Regions from separate parts of the Rhizobium sp. P2_G9 genome, predicted to be linked through region 2. Evidence: riboswitches for the same ligand, from Rfam matches in the RefSeq annotation. Region 2 holds a riboswitch; the other holds the start of a gene.
The links. A riboswitch is a leader RNA that binds a small molecule or an ion and turns the genes downstream of it on or off. The one in region 2 is predicted to bind FMN.
Positions count from the first base shown of each region.

Region 1: linked by a shared signal. The riboswitch ahead of AC1DYF_RS24985 (6,7-dimethyl-8-ribityllumazine synthase) and the one ahead of ribB (3,4-dihydroxy-2-butanone-4-phosphate synthase) in region 2 are both predicted to bind FMN.

Region 1 covers NZ_JBFUFK010000033.1:36,860-45,097, forward strand. The annotation lists gene AC1DYF_RS24960 (hypothetical protein) at 1-430, shown strand, start outside; gene AC1DYF_RS24965 (polysaccharide pyruvyl transferase family protein) at 509-1,750, shown strand; gene AC1DYF_RS24970 (glycosyltransferase) at 1,747-2,907, shown strand; gene AC1DYF_RS24975 (nucleotide-binding protein) at 2,918-4,579, opposite strand; gene AC1DYF_RS24980 (hypothetical protein) at 4,772-5,269, shown strand; FMN riboswitch at 5,354-5,499, shown strand; gene AC1DYF_RS24985 (6,7-dimethyl-8-ribityllumazine synthase) at 5,584-6,105, shown strand; gene hupB (DNA-binding protein HupB) at 6,380-6,655, opposite strand; gene lon (endopeptidase La) at 6,851-8,238, opposite strand, start outside.
Region 2 covers NZ_JBFUFK010000013.1:14,330-22,567, reverse strand. The annotation lists gene AC1DYF_RS12590 (hypothetical protein) at 1-116, opposite strand, end outside; tRNA gene AC1DYF_RS12585 (tRNA-Gly) at 302-375, shown strand; gene AC1DYF_RS12580 (FAD-dependent oxidoreductase) at 410-2,125, opposite strand; gene AC1DYF_RS12575 (UBP-type zinc finger domain-containing protein) at 2,162-2,467, opposite strand; gene AC1DYF_RS12570 (adenylate/guanylate cyclase domain-containing protein) at 2,601-3,833, opposite strand; gene AC1DYF_RS12565 (hypothetical protein) at 4,136-4,657, opposite strand; gene AC1DYF_RS12560 (hypothetical protein) at 4,596-5,156, opposite strand; gene ribB (3,4-dihydroxy-2-butanone-4-phosphate synthase) at 5,500-6,117, opposite strand; FMN riboswitch at 6,227-6,375, opposite strand; gene AC1DYF_RS12550 (SDR family oxidoreductase) at 6,467-7,249, opposite strand; gene AC1DYF_RS12545 (SDR family oxidoreductase) at 7,515-8,238, opposite strand, start outside.

The sequences.
Region 1 (8,238 bases), on a different contig from region 2:
CGCGGAGTGGCTGTTCGGCATGGGTCTCGGCCACACCGTCGACATGACCGCCGCCGCCGACAAGACACCCGGCCAGCATGCACTGCTGGGCGCTACGGAAGTGCACAACATCCATTTCATAAACTACGCGGCGTTCCACAAATTCGGTCTTGCCGGCCTCGCGCTGCTGACCGCACTGGGCATCGGACTGATCTGGATGTTTGCCGTCGATCTCGGCACGGGGCGGCTCAACGACGCCTCGATGTTCCTCTATTTCTATCTGTTCTACAATTTCGTCTTCGCCTTCCCGGCCTCGAATTTTCTCATCGCCAATCCGCTCTGGCCGGCCTTCCTGGGCGTGCTTTGCTGGATGCGAGCACGGCAGACGAAAGCGATTAACCGCGTCGCCCTGCCCGCTTTGACAGAGCCAGCTATCTCTGGCAGGACCTGATCCGGCCGCAACCATCTTATTTCCCGCACAATTTCCGGCTTTGAGAGCCTGCATAAGAGACACCCACCGGAGAGCCCGATGAAATTCATGATCGTCAACGCGTTCGGCCGTTCGAACCGCGGCGACTCCGTCCTGCTGGACGAATGCATCCATGAGATCCGGGCGAAATTCCCCGATGCGCAGATTGCCGGCGCGGTGTTCGAGGGCATCGGCGATGCCGAGGCTGTGCATCCGACCGTGCAATGGTCGGAGCGCATCGGCAATACCGGCGGCGGCGGTGCGGCGAACCGGCTGAAGTCGCTGCTTTATCTGATTTACGCCTGGGTCAGCGCCTATGTTCCCTGGCTCGGCCTGGCACGCCTGCTGCCGGGCAAGCAGCGCGAAACCTTCGAGGCGATCCGCGACAGCGATGTGGTGATTTCGGCGCCGGGTGGCTATATCCACGATACCAACTTCGCCTATTTCATCGCGCTGCTCCACATTCATCTCGGCACGATCCTGGGCAAGACGGTGGTTCTGGCGCCGCAGAGCGTTGGCCCGATCTCGCGGCCGGTTTCACGCGCTGTTGCCCGCTATGTTCTCGGTCAGGTGCCCTATCTCTGCGCCCGCGAAAGCTATAGCTGGGATTTCCTGGCTTTGGGGCTCAGGCTACCGGAGAAGAATGTCTATCGCACCGGCGACAGTGCCTTCTGGAACGATCGGGTCGAAGACGATCCTCAGCTGGTCGACCGCATCTACACCGAGATCGGGGTCGATCCTGCCAAGCCCATCTTTGGCATGACCGTGGTCTGCTGGTCTTTTCCGAAATCCAGAGATCCCAAGGCCGATTACGACCGCTATACCACGGCCGTTGCTCGTGCCGCGGACCATATGAGCAGCACCTACGGCCTGACACCCGTGATCTTCAACCAGGTCTCCGAAGACCTGCCGACGGCCTATGAGATCCAGAAGAAGGCGAAAAACCCCGTCGTCATCGATGCCAAGAGCCGCGAGCCGGATATTCTGCGGGCGCTGATCACCCGCTCGAAAGTGTTTCTCGGCACCCGCTTCCATTCCTGCATCTTCTCGATGATGGCCGGGCGCCCGACCTTCGCCATCGCCTATCTGCCGAAGACCGAATATATCATGAACGATCTGAAGCTCTCGCACAGGCATACGCCGATCGACAGCATCGACTACGACTACATGATCCGCCAGCTTTCCGCCGACTATGACAATCTCGCCGCCGCCGAGGCCGAGATTCGCAATGCGGTAAAAGTCTACCAGAAGAATTTCACCCGCCTGCAGGACATCCTTGGCCTGATCGGGAACCAGCGATGATCCGGCGGCTCGCACTGGCGCTGCCGACGATCTCGCCGCTCGGCGGCGGCGTTGCCGAAGCGGCGCGGCTGCATGTAGCCGCTTTGGCGTCAGCGGGTTTCGACGAGATTTCCGTCCACACGCTCGACACGCGCATGGAAAAGGTCGACCCGAAGCAGTGGCAAGCGGCAAAGCTTTACCTGCATCGCTTCTACGGCCCGCAGAGCTTCAGCCTCGCGCCTGGCATGTTGCTGTCGCTGATGCGCGCCAAGCCGGACCTGGTGCATGTGCATGGAGTCTGGCAGTTCCACTGCGCCGCCGTGCAGGCCTGGTCGATGCTGACGGGCAAGCCCTATATCGTCTCGCCGCACGGCATGCTGGAACCCTGGATCCGCTCGCGCTCGCCGAGACTCAAGGGCGCGGTGTCGGCGCTCTACCAGGACCGCTTCCTGCGCAAGACCGCCGGCTTCCACCTGCTGACCGACAAGGAGACGGGCGATGTCGCCGAATTCCTCACAGGCCAGCCAGCGAAGATCGTGCGCAATTTCGCCCAGCCCTTCGTCAGTGACGGCGAGATGCCCGGCTGGTGGAAACCGGAATTCGACAGCCGCAATGTCTACCTGTTCCTCGGCCGAATCCACGAGAAGAAGGGCTGCATGGAACTGATGGATGCCTGGGCAAGGCTTTCCGCCGAAGACCCTGGCTTCCGCGACCGTTCCCTGCTCGTCTTCTGCGGCTGGAACGATGGCATCGAAGGTTTCGAGGCCAAGGCCGCAGCACTTGGCCGTGACTTCGGCAATGCCCTGTTCGCCGGCCCGCAATATGGTCCGGACAAGAACCGCTCGATGAGCGTCACCCGCTATTTCATGCTGCCATCGAAGAGCGAAGGCTTGCCGATGGCGGTGCTGGAGGCCTGGGCGGCCGGCATTCCGGCCATCCTGACGCCCGAATGCAATCTCGCTATCGGCTTCGAACGCGGTGCCGCCTACCATACCGGATTCACGCCCGAGACGATCTATCCGGCGCTGAAGGCCGCAGATGCGCTGCCGGCCGAGGAATGGCAGGCGGCGTCGGTGCGTGCCCGTGCCCTGGTGGCAGACGAATTCTCCGAGGAAAGCGTCCGCAACGGATTGCTCGACCTTTATCAGGCCGCAGCCCCGTGGAAAACAAGCCGCTGAGCCGATTGGCTCAGCCGATCCGCTTCTGGTAAGCGCCACGCGACGCCGACGTCACGTAGAGCGGCAGTTTATGGAAATTGGTGCGGGTGAGCGCCAGGCCGGCCAGTTTGCCGGAGACTTCCGGCTCGCCGGCGAGAACGGTCTCGATCAGTTCCGGGGACGGCGTGCCCCATTCGGCAAGCAGAATGAAGGCATCGACGATCGGAGCGGCCGCAGCGGCATCGGCAGCCGTCGTCAGCGGCGGCAGATTGAGAATGATGGCCTCATGCTGGCCACGCAGTGAAACGATCAGATCGCGCATTTGCGAGCCGGACAACAGGCCGGCCGGCTCGACGCCGCGGCCATTGAGCGCGGCCGGCAGAAAGGTGACATTGCTGCGCGAATCGTAAAGGCCGGTTTCGGTCAGCGGCTTGTTCTGCAGCAGCGTATCGACAATGCCCATTTCTGCACCGGGCGCCAGCCAGTTCGACAGTTCGGGGCGGCGGACATCGGCGTCGATCAAAAGCACGCGAAGGCCTTGATTGCCGAGATGGGCCGCAAGGTTGGCGGCAAAGCCCGTCTTGCCTTCGCCCGCCAGAACGGATGTGACGCCGATCACCGAGCTCAAGCGGCCGGCCCGGGCGGCGACGGCGCCAGCACGCACGACCTCGCTAAAGCGTGAAAATGGCTCTGACGCAGCCAGCCGCGCGCCGGCAGGCAATGTCAGATTGTTGGCGCTGATGCTGCCGGGCTTGCGGTCGACGGCCATGGCCGGAATATAACCAAGGAAACGCGTCTTGAGGCTGCGCGCCATCCGGTCGCCATCGCGCACGCCATGGTCTTTCATCTCTCTCCAGCCGCCAACCAAGCAGCCAAGGGCAGCGCCCAACACCGCGCCAATGGCCAGGATGAAGGGCTTGCGCGGCGAGCTCGGCGCGGCCGGCTTGCGGGCATCGGTGATCACCACCGCATCGACGCCGGGAACAGCGCGCTCGATCAGCGTATCCTCATATTTCTGCTGCAGCGCCGCCTTGGTCTCGGGCGTCGCCTTGGCAAGCTCGGCTTCAACCGCGACGCGGACCTTGGCATTGGCCGCTTCATTGGCGTCAGCCAGCGTCTCGCGAAAAGCCTCGGCAAAGGCCTGCGCTATCTTTTGCGCCTCGGCAGGATCGGGATGGATATAGGAAATGGTCGCCACATAGGTGCGGCCGACACGCGCGGCACCGGCATTGGCCCGCAACTGCGCAATCACCTGGTCGCGGTCGAGCTTCAGCCCCGGCTGCGCCTTGTCGGCTGCACCGAGATGCGCCAGCCGCCTGGCCACAGCAATCAGGCGCTTGTAACCAGACAATGCCGGGCGAGCAAAATCAGGGTCGTCGGTCAGTTTCAGCTTGTCGGCAACACGGGCGGCGACAGTCGTTGATTCCATATATTCGAGCTGGCTGAGGAACTGGCCCTCTTCCTCCGGCGTGATCGTCTCGATGCCCGGCCGCACAGGGTCGGCGGCGAAACCGGAACGCACCATGACGGCGGCCGAGGCGGAATATTGCGGCGCCCGGCTCTCGGCATAGAGAAAGGCGAGGACAATGCCAGCCAGGATGAACAGCAGCAGCGATTTCCAGCGGCGGCGCCCGACGGCAAGCAATTGTTCGAGGACATGAATATCGGGATTGGTCGCGGCCGAATCGGTCAAGCAGGCACCCTGTGAGGTCAGTGATGGTAGGCGCAGGTGGTATAGAGCGGGGTTGCGGCGCAATCAAGATCGGCTGCGCAAGCCGGCATCTGGTGGGTTACAGGACGGAAGGAAATAATTTCTGGTGGAAAGGATTTCTAACGTCGCTTGTCTACACTACGTAGACGTATCGCCTCCAGCCCGATCCCTGTCATGTCCCCTTCCCGCATATTCCCCGAGGAGACCTACCGGAAATATGTCCGCCCCGTTCTCCTGATCTACCCGATCGTTATGCTGCCATTCCTGTCGATCGGAATTTCCGACATACGGCAGGAAATGTTGCTCGCAGAATTTCTCAGGAACTTCGATCCTCGATCCTATCTCCTTCCTGTGGCATGTGATGAGAAGCGGGGTGCGCTCGGAACAGACTACGTCCAGGGTTACAATCGAGTATCCGGACGCGGCGACCGGGTGATCAAGGCCTGCTGGTACACACTGGCAACATATAAGCGACGGTTTCCCGAGCGCGCTCGTGGCAGCGACAGCGCTCTCATCGACAGGTCATTCGAGACATTGTCGATCCGCAAGCAGCGCCCCTCGATAGGCGAACCGGTACTCACAGTCGGCTTTGCCGCATTGACACTTGCATTTCTGACGATGGCAGCGGTCATGGGCTTTCGAGAATGGCAAGATAGCAGAAAGAAATCGTGAAGGCAGTTGACGCGCCGTTCGCATCCACCCCTTGCCAAGCGTGAAAATACACAATATCTGTAGACTACCTTGCGAAAACGTAAGGTGTGATCTCAGGGCGGGGTGCAATTCCCCACCGGCGGTAAGCGGAACGGTCCGCAAGCCCGCGAGCGCTTTCCGGAAACGGCAAGGTCAGCAGATTCGGTGCGATTCCGAAGCCGACGGTATAGTCCGGATGAAAGAGATCGGGAGCCTGAACGTCGGCGCATTTGCGTGGGCGTATGTTTGGCGTCCGCTTGCCCTGATTCATGTTGTGGCAAAGAAAGGACCCGAACGTGGATCAAGAAAATACCCAGACCATCCTCCGCCCCGCCGAGCGCAGCACGCCGCCCATCCGCGTGGCTTTCGTGCAATCCTGCTGGCACAAGGACATTGTCGACCAGGCGCGCGAGGCCTTCGAGGCCGCCATGCTCGCCGTCGGCGAAAACCGCTATGAGCTGAAATTCTTCGAAGTGCCGGGCGCCTTCGAAATCCCGCTCAAGGCCAAGCGCCTCGCCGCTTCGGGCCGATTCGGCGCCGTCGTCGCTGCCGGACTTGTCGTCGATGGCGGCATCTATCGGCATGAATTTGTCGCCGCCGCGGTGATCAACGGGTTGATGCAGGCGCAGTTGGACACGAATGTGCCGGTGCTGTCGGCGGTGCTGACACCGCACCATTTTCATGAGCATCCGGACCACCGCGAATTCTTCCTGTCGCATTTCCGCCAGAAGGGCCGCGAGGTCGCGGCAGCGGCGATCGCGGTGACCGATCCGACCTATGACGTTGCGGTCGTTCCGACGGTGGCGCAAGTGGCTTGAGGCTGCTTTAGCGGGTGGTGGGTGGTGTTACCCCCCTCTGCCCTGCCGGGCATCTCCCCCTCAAGGGGGGAGATCGACCCGCGGCGACCACTCGCCCTGATCTCAACACCTGAATTGGTGCGAAGAGCGTGCCCCCCAGCCAATCTCCCCCTTTGAGGAGGAGATGCCCGGCAGGGCGGAGGGGGGTGCCCCCGAACACCAAAGTTCTTTGACCAAAAACAAAGCCCGGCGCGAGTGCGCCGGGCTTTGTTCGGGCCTACTGGCTCTGATAGGGTCAGCCGTTCACGGCATCCTTGAGGCCCTTGCCGGCCGTGAACTTCGGCACGTTGCGTGCCGGGATATCAACCTTTTCACCGGTCGAAACATTGCGGCCGACGGACGCTTCGCGACGGGTCACGGAGAAATTACCGAAACCGACGAGGCGAATGTCGCCGCCCTTCTTGAGCTCGTCCTGAACGGTATCGAACACCGCATCGACGGCAGAGGCCGCATCGGTCTTGGAGAGACCAGACTTTTCGGCGACTGCAGCAACGAGTTCACTTTTGTTCATGTTTCCACCCCTTTCGTAGTTGGTTTGAAACGAATCGTATAATTCTGGGCACATTAATTATCGGTGGCCCGGCCGCAACTCTGATACAGCAAAAACCCGGCAAATCCAGCCTTTTTACGCTGTTTTCCATAAAGAAATGGCCGGTCAGGAGACCGGCCATCGGTTTTTTTGCGCCATTCTGGCACGAAGAACAGTTTAGTGGGCTATCGCGACGCCCGCATCGTCCGTGGCAGCGGCTGCCTTGGCAGTCGCTGTGTCGAAAGATTCGTCCCATTCGATCGGCGTCGGCTGGCGCAGCAGCGCATGTTCGAGCACTTCGCCCATCCGCGAGACCGGAACAATCTCCATATTGTTCTTCACATTGGCCGGGATATCGGCCAAGTCCTTGGCGTTGTCTATCGGGATCAGCACCTTCTTGATGCCGCCACGCAGAGCCGCCAGCAGCTTTTCCTTCAGGCCGCCGATCGGCGACACACGGCCGCGCAAGGTGATCTCACCCGTCATTGCCACGTCGTGATGCACCGGAATGCCGGTCATGACAGAGACAATGGCCGTTGCCATTGCGATACCGGCAGACGGACCGTCCTTCGGGGTCGCGCCGTCGGGAACGTGGACATGGATGTCCCGCTTCTCGAACAGCGGCGGCTCGACGCCGAAATCGAGCGCCCGCGAGCGGACATAGGATGCGGCCGCAGAGATCGATTCCTTCATCACGTCCTTCAGATTACCGGTAACGGTCATGCGACCCTTGCCGGGCATCATCAGGCCTTCGATGGTGAGCAGCTCACCGCCAACTTCGGTCCAAGCCAGACCATTGACGACGCCGACCTGGTCTTCCTTGTCGGCTTCATCATGACGGAACTTCGGCACGCCGAGATAGCCCGCCAGGTTGTCCTTGGTGACCTCGACCGACAGCACCTTGTTGCGCAGGATCTCGGTGACCGCCTTGCGGGCGAGCTTTTGCAGTTCGCGCTCGTAGTTGCGGACGCCGGCTTCCCGCGTATAGGCACGGATGACTTCCATCAGCGCTTCATCGGTGATCGTGAACTCCTTCGGCTGTAGCGCGTGGTCGCGCATGGCCTTGGAGAGCAGATGCCGCTTGGCGATCTCCAGCTTTTCGTCTTCGGTATAGCCCGCGATACGGATGATCTCCATGCGGTCCATCAACGGCGCCGGGATATTCAGCGTGTTGGCGGTGGTGATGAACATCACGTTCGACAGGTCGTATTCCACTTCCAGGTAGTGATCCATGAAGGTGGAGTTCTGTTCCGGATCGAGCACTTCGAGCAGGGCCGAGGACGGATCGCCGCGGAAGTCCATGCCCATCTTGTCGATTTCGTCGAGCAGGAAGAGCGGATTGGTCTTCTTCGCCTTCTTCATCGACTGCACGACCTTGCCGGGCATGGAGCCGATATAGGTGCGGCGATGACCGCGGATTTCAGCCTCGTCGCGCACGCCGCCGAGCGCCATGCGGACATATTCGCGGCCGGTCGCCTTGGCGATCGACTTGGCAAGCGAGGTCTTACCAACGCCGGGAGGACCAACCAGGCAAAGGATCGGGCCCTTGATCTTGGTCGAGCGGG
Region 2 (8,238 bases):
TTCCAGAAGCGCAGGAAATAGAGCGAAAATCCCAATATCACGGTGATGGCCGTCACGATCGCCGGCCTGTAGCCATTGGGCATGACTACCGGTTGCTGCGGGTCTTGGTCTTCCATACATGCTCCTCTATCGCGCCAATCAAAATTACCGACCACGAACGCAAGACAATGAATATTACACTCCAGAGCGTGGCCTGTCCCGCAGGTCCCGCACTTGTCACACACGTCTTTACCCAAATGCCCCGGACCAAAGCCAATTCGGCTTGACAGCCAAACACCTGTCATGGGATTGGAAAGCAAGTGCGGGTGTAGCTCAATGGCAGAGCAGCAGCTTCCCAAGCTGAATACGAGGGTTCGATTCCCTTCACCCGCTCCAGAAACAACAAATTCAATTATCCAAAATATTGCGGTCACTCGCGCGCCGCGGCGCGAAGCTCCGCCACGTTTCGGTCCGCTTCGACCCCTCCCATGAATTGCAACGCCGCATGAATTTGCGCCACCACCGCCGCCCCCTCCCCCACAGCCGCAGCAACCCGTTTCGTCGAGCCGGCACGGACGTCGCCGATGGCAAAGACGTTCGGCACGGAGGTTTCCAGCGGTAGCGGCGCCCGGGGATAATCCGGCCGGCGGAACGGCGCGCCCGTCAGGATAAAGCCCTTGTCATCGGTCTCGACGTGATCGCGAATCCAGGCGGCGTTCGGGTCGGCGCCGATGAACAGGAACATGTGGCGCAGCGGCACGCGCTTGTCCGTTCCGGTCTGCCGGTTGCGCAGGATCGCGGCGGATAGTCCGGTGGTCTGGTCGCCTTCGATCGCCTGCACATCACAACTCGTATGCAATTCGACGTTTGGCAGGGCGCCGATCCGATCGATCAGATAGCGCGACATCGTCGCTTCCAGCGGACGCCGGACCACCAGATGCAGCCGGTTGACCTGCGGCGCCAGAAACGCGATCGCCTGGCCGGCGGAATTGCCGCCACCGACAAGCACGATGTCTTCGCCGGCACAGAGCCTCGCCTCGATCGAGGACGCCCAATAGGAAATGCCGTTGCCTTCCAGCGCCTCGATATTGGCGACATCCGGCCGCCGGTAGCGGGCGCCGGAGGCGACGACGATGATGCGGGCCGTGATTGTCCGATCTCCTGCAAGCTGCAAAATGTGCGGACCGGCCGCGTTGACGGCAGGCGAAAGGCCGGTGACCTCGATCGGCAGGGCGATTTCCGCACCGAACTTCAGCGCCTGGTTATAGGCACGGCCGGCAAGCGCCTGGCCGGAAATGCCAGTCGGGAATCCGAGATAGTTTTCGATCCGCGCCGAAGCACCGGCCTGTCCGCCGACGGAACGCTCGTCGATGACGGTGACCTCGAGCCCTTCCGAGGCGGCATAAACGGCTGCGGCCAGTCCGGCCGGCCCGGCACCGACGACGGCGACGTCGTAGATCTTGCCCGGTGTGAGGTCCGGGGTCATGCCCAGGCAGCGTGCAGCCTCGACGTCGGACGGGTGTTTCAGCACGGTGCCGTTCGGGCAGACCATCAACGGCAGTTCGGACGATTGGATGCCAAGCCGTTCGATCAAGGCCCGGCCTTCCTCATCGGACGATGCATCCAGGACAGTGTAGGGATAGGCGTTGCGGGCCAGGAATCCCTGAAGGCGGGAAAGTGCGGGGCTGCCCGGCGCTCCGATCAGCACCGAACCAGCGGTGCCGGCGCTGATCAGCGCCACCCGCCGCAAGATGAAAGCCCGCATGACGATTTCGCCGACATCGGCTGAAGCGATGACCAGGGCCCTGAGATGTGCGGCATCGAAAGCCACGGCCGTGCAGCCATCCCCACCGGCACGGGCGCCGGTCAGTGCCGGCCGGCCCGAAAGCTGGTTGACTTCGCCCGAGATCTGGCCTGGCCGGTGCGCGGTGATCGCCGCGGCATGGGACAGCCCGTCGTGACGGAAGACATCCATCGATCCTTGCAGGACAAGCCAGGCAGGAACCGGTCCATCGCCAACGTCATAGATCATTTCGCCGGCATCGAAATGCCTGGGCTCGCCATTGGCGAAGCGCCTGGCTGTCTCGATCTGGTGCGCGGTGAACACCGGAAACATCTGATAGTCGCGTGAACCTGGCTCTGCCATGCGTTCTCCGAATGTCCGTTTGCGCTTATCGTCGCCTCAGTAGTAACGCGGAATAGGGCCGCGCTGCGGCGTCTGGTCGGGAAGTTCGACCATGGTCTGATCGACGAAGCACCAGCCCCAACCCTCCGGCGGATCGTAGCCTTCGATGATGGGATGTCCCGTTTCATGGAAATGCTTGGTCGCATGTTTACCCGGCGATTGATCGCAGCATCCGACATGGCCGCATTCGCGGCAGAGGCGCAAGTGGAACCACATTTCACCAGCCTCCAGACATTCCTCGCATCCAAGGGTCTTTGGCGTGACATCGCGTATTGTGGACAAGTGGCTGCACGGATGTGGCATGGGCTCAACTCCTTGCTTCGGGCGACAGAATAGAGAAAAGCGCCGGGATTGCCACCCTTGTCATTCGGGCAACGGGATGCGACCGGCTCGCATGGATCGGGATCGCCGAGCGGCGTAGAAAGGCCTGAAAATCTCAAACCGGCATCGGACCATCTTCTGCAGACAGAGCATGTGGGACGAAAACCCTCTGCGGTTCGCGAAAGCCAGCCAGCTCGAATTCACCAATCGCCTCGAATCGCCCAGGCGCTTCAGCCGCAAAGTCGCTTGAAGCGACGATCACCCGCCCTTCCCGCGCGGCGATTTTTTCCAACCGCGCGGTCATGTTGACCGCGGGTCCGATGCAGGTGAAATCGAGGCGGGCGCCAGCGCCGATATTGCCATAGAGCGCCTCGCCGACATGCAGGGCGACGCCGAACCGGAGTGGCTCGCCACCGGAGGCGACAATCTCGTCCGACAGCGCGTTGACATTGGCTTCGGCGGTCAGCGCCGCGCGTAGCGCATGTGCGCAGGCGGCCGATTCCATCGCGGGATCGGTAATATGGAAAATGGCCAACACGCCATCGCCCATGAATTTCAACACTTCTCCGCCTTCCGCCTCGATGGGCGCAACGATCCGGTCGAAAAATTGGTTCAACAGGTCGAGCAGCGTCTCCGCCGGTTGGGAGTCGGCGCGCCGGGTGAAGCCGCGCATGTCCGACAGCCAGATCGCTGCCCGAATCTTTTCGGAAACGCCACGTTGTATGCGTCCCGACAATATGCGCTCGCCGGCGTCGCGCCCGACATAGGCGTTCAACAGGCTGATCGCCGTCGCACGCAGCGCCCGCACCTCGGCGACACGCGACAGCGGCGATGCGAGCCGTTCGAGCACGGCGAGTTGCGGCTCCGAAAAGCCGCCGGCGCGCTGCGTGGCGAAGGTTGCGACATGAATTTCCGAATTGGTGAAAAGAAGCGGCAGAGCCAGATAGTCTGTAATGCCCTCGGCGCGTAGCGTGGCAAGCAGCGAGAAATCGTCCGGGCAGTCGGGATCGACGAGATGACGGCGGATTTTCTTGCCGTCGCGGTAGATCGTCGCCACGGGGCTATCGAGAAATTCGTCGCCGTCGAGCACGGCATAGGCCGCTTCGGAGACCACGACCGCAGCACCCGGCCGCCAGACGAAACTGCGGCCCATCAGCAGTGGATGCAGGGTGCGGACAAACACCGCGACACGATCGAGCGGCAGGCCGGCATCGACAAGTTTGCTGCAGAGTTCGGCGAGCACGTCCTCGGATTTTGCCGCCGATCTCGCGCCTGCCACGAGCCAATCGATCGTCGCCGTAATCCGCTGCAGATCCGGGCCGTTGGGCGCTGTCCGGCTGTCGGTCACGAGATACCCCCTCCCCACCATTCATGGCGTTGCGAAGCCTGCGGCAGGTCATGGGATATATGCATCATCAAGACGCCTGCGGAACACCACTGGATAATCGATACACCCGGCTTGCCTTCTTGTGAAGCAAACGCATGTGATCACGCTGCGGGCCAGAACGGCAATCATGCCGGACCATTTGCAACAAAGAAAAAGCCCCGCGTAGCAACGACGACGGATTGCTCGAATTGCTGCCGATGGAAAAGGCAACGGTTCGAAATCAGTGTCGCACCCGCCCAGGATGAGCGGTTGCAAAGTGCCTATCAGCTTGGGACGGTTCCGGCATACTCCGATTCAGGAGCAGCCTGCGTCGTCTCAACATCCCCCGGCTCCGGTATCAGCCCCGTGCGGACGCCTTCCCCTTGCCACCACGCCGCATCCTTGGGCATCCGGGCACGGCGAAGAGGCTCCAATTCGGTGAAGATGAACCGACGCCTATACGCGCTCGGACTTTCCGCGAGATAAAACGGCTTCATTCTTTCCGATCCCAGGAAAAGCGGGCGACGCAGGAACCGCATCGGATTTTCCACCCAATCGGGTGGCGGCCCCAGCGACCACCTGCGGCAAAGGTGTTCCCCGATGGCCCCGACCAATGCATCGAAACTCTCGTCGCCCTTGAACGGAGGCTCGTCGATCACACGCTCTTTGCGCCCGTGCCACGTGTGGTCGAGATAAAATCCGTCCAGAAAACCTGCAAGGGGAAACCGAAACTCGATGCCGGTCTCAAGGTGTGAGCGGACTGCCTCGGCCAGCGTTCCAGGTCGGAGCAGATTCGTCCGATGCATTGTACTCATCCACCAAGCCCTCGATCCTGGCCTTCATACGCTGCGACACAATTGGAAGCACGACGCCCGGAATGTTAGGATAGCACTGGGTCATGAGATCGACAATCTTTTCAAATGTGTCGATGCCCGTCAGCTTCATCRACGCAATGGCATCGGTCGTATCCGTGAGGCCTTTTGTGTCGTCCTCTCCTCTGTCGGCCAAAACTTTCATCGCCAGGAGATACTCCGGTGACGGAGTGAAGATTCGCAGCCCGACCGGATACCCGCCTCTCGGATAGTCTCTGAACCGGAGGAGGTGGGGAGCGGGATTCCCTTTGGGCGGTGCGAACTGCTTCGCTGCCTGATTCATCCATCCCTCCGGCAGACGTCGGCGTTGTGTCACGATATCCACGATCTGGTAGGCCTGATCCCGGTGGTTGAGATAGACCGCATCTATGTCGCCCGAAGAGTCACGGATATTCGAAGCCAATACGAGGCAAGAGCCACCGTAGATCGCCATCTCCAACACCAACCCGCGCCGCTAGTTGGGCGATTTCGTCGAATGCATCCTCTATAGACTCCCTATCAAATTTTGCATCGTCGGCCATTTCACGCTCCGTTGCGTTTTTCTCGCGAACCGGTGGATTGGCTAGCAGCGCAAGCTCACAAGTTAAAGCGCGTCTGCGTCACGTCTTATTCCATATCAAATCAAGGTCATCCGGATGCTTGGAGATCAAGCTCGTTAGCCGTGAGGCGCCCCAAGCCCGGCAAGGTCCTCACATGGCCCGAAAGAATTGTGACGGCGTCAGCGACCGGCCACACACCCTTTCTGCAGCCAGTCACAAGCAGCCACGGCTATCCGTTCACGCCGCCTGGCTGAACCCGACATAGGCGATCAGGTCTTCGATCGTGACGAGCAGCAGATTATGACGCTCGGCGAACGTCTCGAGGTCCGGCAGCCGGGACATAGTGCCGTCGTCATTCGCCACCTCGCAGATCACGCCGGATGGCTTCAGTCCGGCAAGCCGTGCCAGTTCGACTGCCGCCTCGGTATGGCCGGGACGTGCCGCAACACCCTGGGGATGGGCGCGCAACGGAAAAATGTGCCCCGGCCGGGCAAAATCTTCCGGTCGGGATTTCTCGTCCAGCAGCGCGCGAACCGTCGCTGCCCGATCGGCAGCGGAAATCCCGGTGGTCGTGCCGGGGATGTAATCAACGGAGACCGTAAACGCGGTCTTCAGCGATTCCGTGTTGTTGGCGACCATCAGAGGGATATCGAGGGCATCCAGCCGTTCGCCCTGCATGGCGACGCAGACAAGACCACGCGCATGGTTCATCATAAAGGCGATATGCTGCGGCGTCACCGCTTCCGAGGCAACGACGATGTCGCCTTCGTTTTCACGATCCTGGTCATCGACGACCACGACCATTTCGCCGCGAGCGATTGCGCGAACCGCGTCTTCGATTTTTGCAAAACTCATTCTTCTGCCTTTCAAGGGTGTGCCTCGCGGCACGGTCCAGCGCATCGAAAGATGCGCCCATTTTCCCTTGGGCGAACAAGCAACACTGCTCCCTGTCAGGAGCATAGCCACGTGTCCTCTTCCATCCGGACTATACCGTCGGCCCCGGCATCTCACCGGGTCTGCTGACCTTTCACCTCGACGGCGAAAGCGCTCGCGGGCTCCAGGACAGGTCCTGATACCGCCGGTGGGGAATCTCGCCCCGCCCTGAGAACATCTGAAACATAAGCGCGACGGACCCCGGATTTCAAGAATGAATCCGCCAACCATTGTCCGGAATGCGCAAAAGCATTCCGGATCGCAACAATATTCACGACATGATCAGGCCGCCATCGACATTGATCGTCTGCCCGGTGATGTAGGCGGCATCATCGCTGGCGAGGAACGTCACCAGACCCGCGACGTCATCGCCGGACCCGGCGCGCTTCATCGGAATGTTCTGTACCCATTCCTTCATCAGTTCGCCGGGCTGATAATTGCCGAGCAGCTTACCCCAGGCCTGGTCGTTATAGGCCCACATGTCGGTTTCAATGATGCCCGGGCAGAAGGCGTTGACCGTGATATTTTCGGTCGCCACTTCCTTGGCCAAGCTCTGGGTGATCCCGACCACGCCCATTTTCGAAGCCGCATAGTGCGGCGTGAAAATAAAACCTTGCCGCGCCTGGCCGGATGCGGTGCTGATAATGCGCCCGCCCCGCTTATGCTTGCGGATGCGCAGGATTGCCTCGCGCGCGCAGAGGAAAACGCCCTTGGTGTTGACGAGCATGACCTTGTCCCATTCGGCCTCCGTCATGTCTTCCAACCTGGCAATCGTGATCACGCCGGCATTCTGGATCGAGACGTCAACGCCGCCGAAAGCCTCTTCCGCGCGGTCGTAGAGAGCAACGACGCTCTTGGCATCCGTGACATCGCCGACGAAGGAGATGCTTTTGCCGCCCTCCGCCTTAATCGCGTCGGCGACGCCGTGAACGCTGTCTTCATTGGCCGAGACCACGACATTCGCGCCCTCGCGGGCGAAGCGCCGGGCAATTGCCGCTCCAATTCCACGGCTGGCACCGGTGATCACCACCGTCTTTCCGTCAAAGCGGGACATTGCGTTCTCCTTTTCGATTGATTGAACCGTTGGACGGCACGTGGCTGATAGTGCCGGTCAAGCGCCCGGATCCAGGCGCTCAGGGCATCGACAACACCGGCGCAATCGGCGGCTTTCAGCCTCCGCCGATCAGCTTGAAAGGGGGATGACGACCACGCTGCAATCAGAGCGGTCCGCCTTGGTCGTCATCGCCATGACCTCTGCTAGGGAGAATGAGAGGCCATTCATTTCCAGTTTCCGGCAACGATCTTCCTGCGTATCACGATCACCAGCAGCAGAACCCGCCGTCGACCAGCAGGTCGACACCGGTGACAAAACTCGCGGCGTCGGACAGGAGGAACACGGCTGGACCGACCATCTCGTCGACATTGGCCATCCGCTGCATCGGCGTCTGCTCTTCGAACAGTTTTGTCTGGTGCACCATTTCCGGCCGTGTGTTCATCGGTGTCGCGGTATAGCCGGGCGAGATGGTGTTGACGCGGACGCCGCGGCCGACCCATTCCATCGCCATGGACTTCGACAAGTGAATGACGCCGGCCTTCGAGGCGTTGTAATGGCACTGGCTCAGGCCGCGATTGACGATCACGCCCGACATGGAGGCGATGTTGACGATCGAACCCTTGCCGTGCTTCAGCATCGCCCGCGCTTCCGCCTGGCAGGAGAGGAAGACGCCCTTGAGGTTGACGTCCATCAGGGTCTGATATTGGTCTTCTTCCATGTCCTCGGCAGGATTGGCATTGGCGATGCCGGCGGCATTGACGGCAAGCGACAGCGCACCGAGGTCAGCCTCCGTGCGGCTGATCGCATCGGCCAATGCGGCCTTGCTGGTCACGTCGGCCGCGATCTGGACGGATTTCCTGCCCGCCTTGGCGATGAAGTCGGCGGTCTGCGCCAGGCCGTCATCGGTGCGGCGATCCATGAGCGCAACGTCGGCTCCACATTGGGCAAGGCCCATGGCAATGCGCTGGCCGATGCCGCTGCCGGCACCG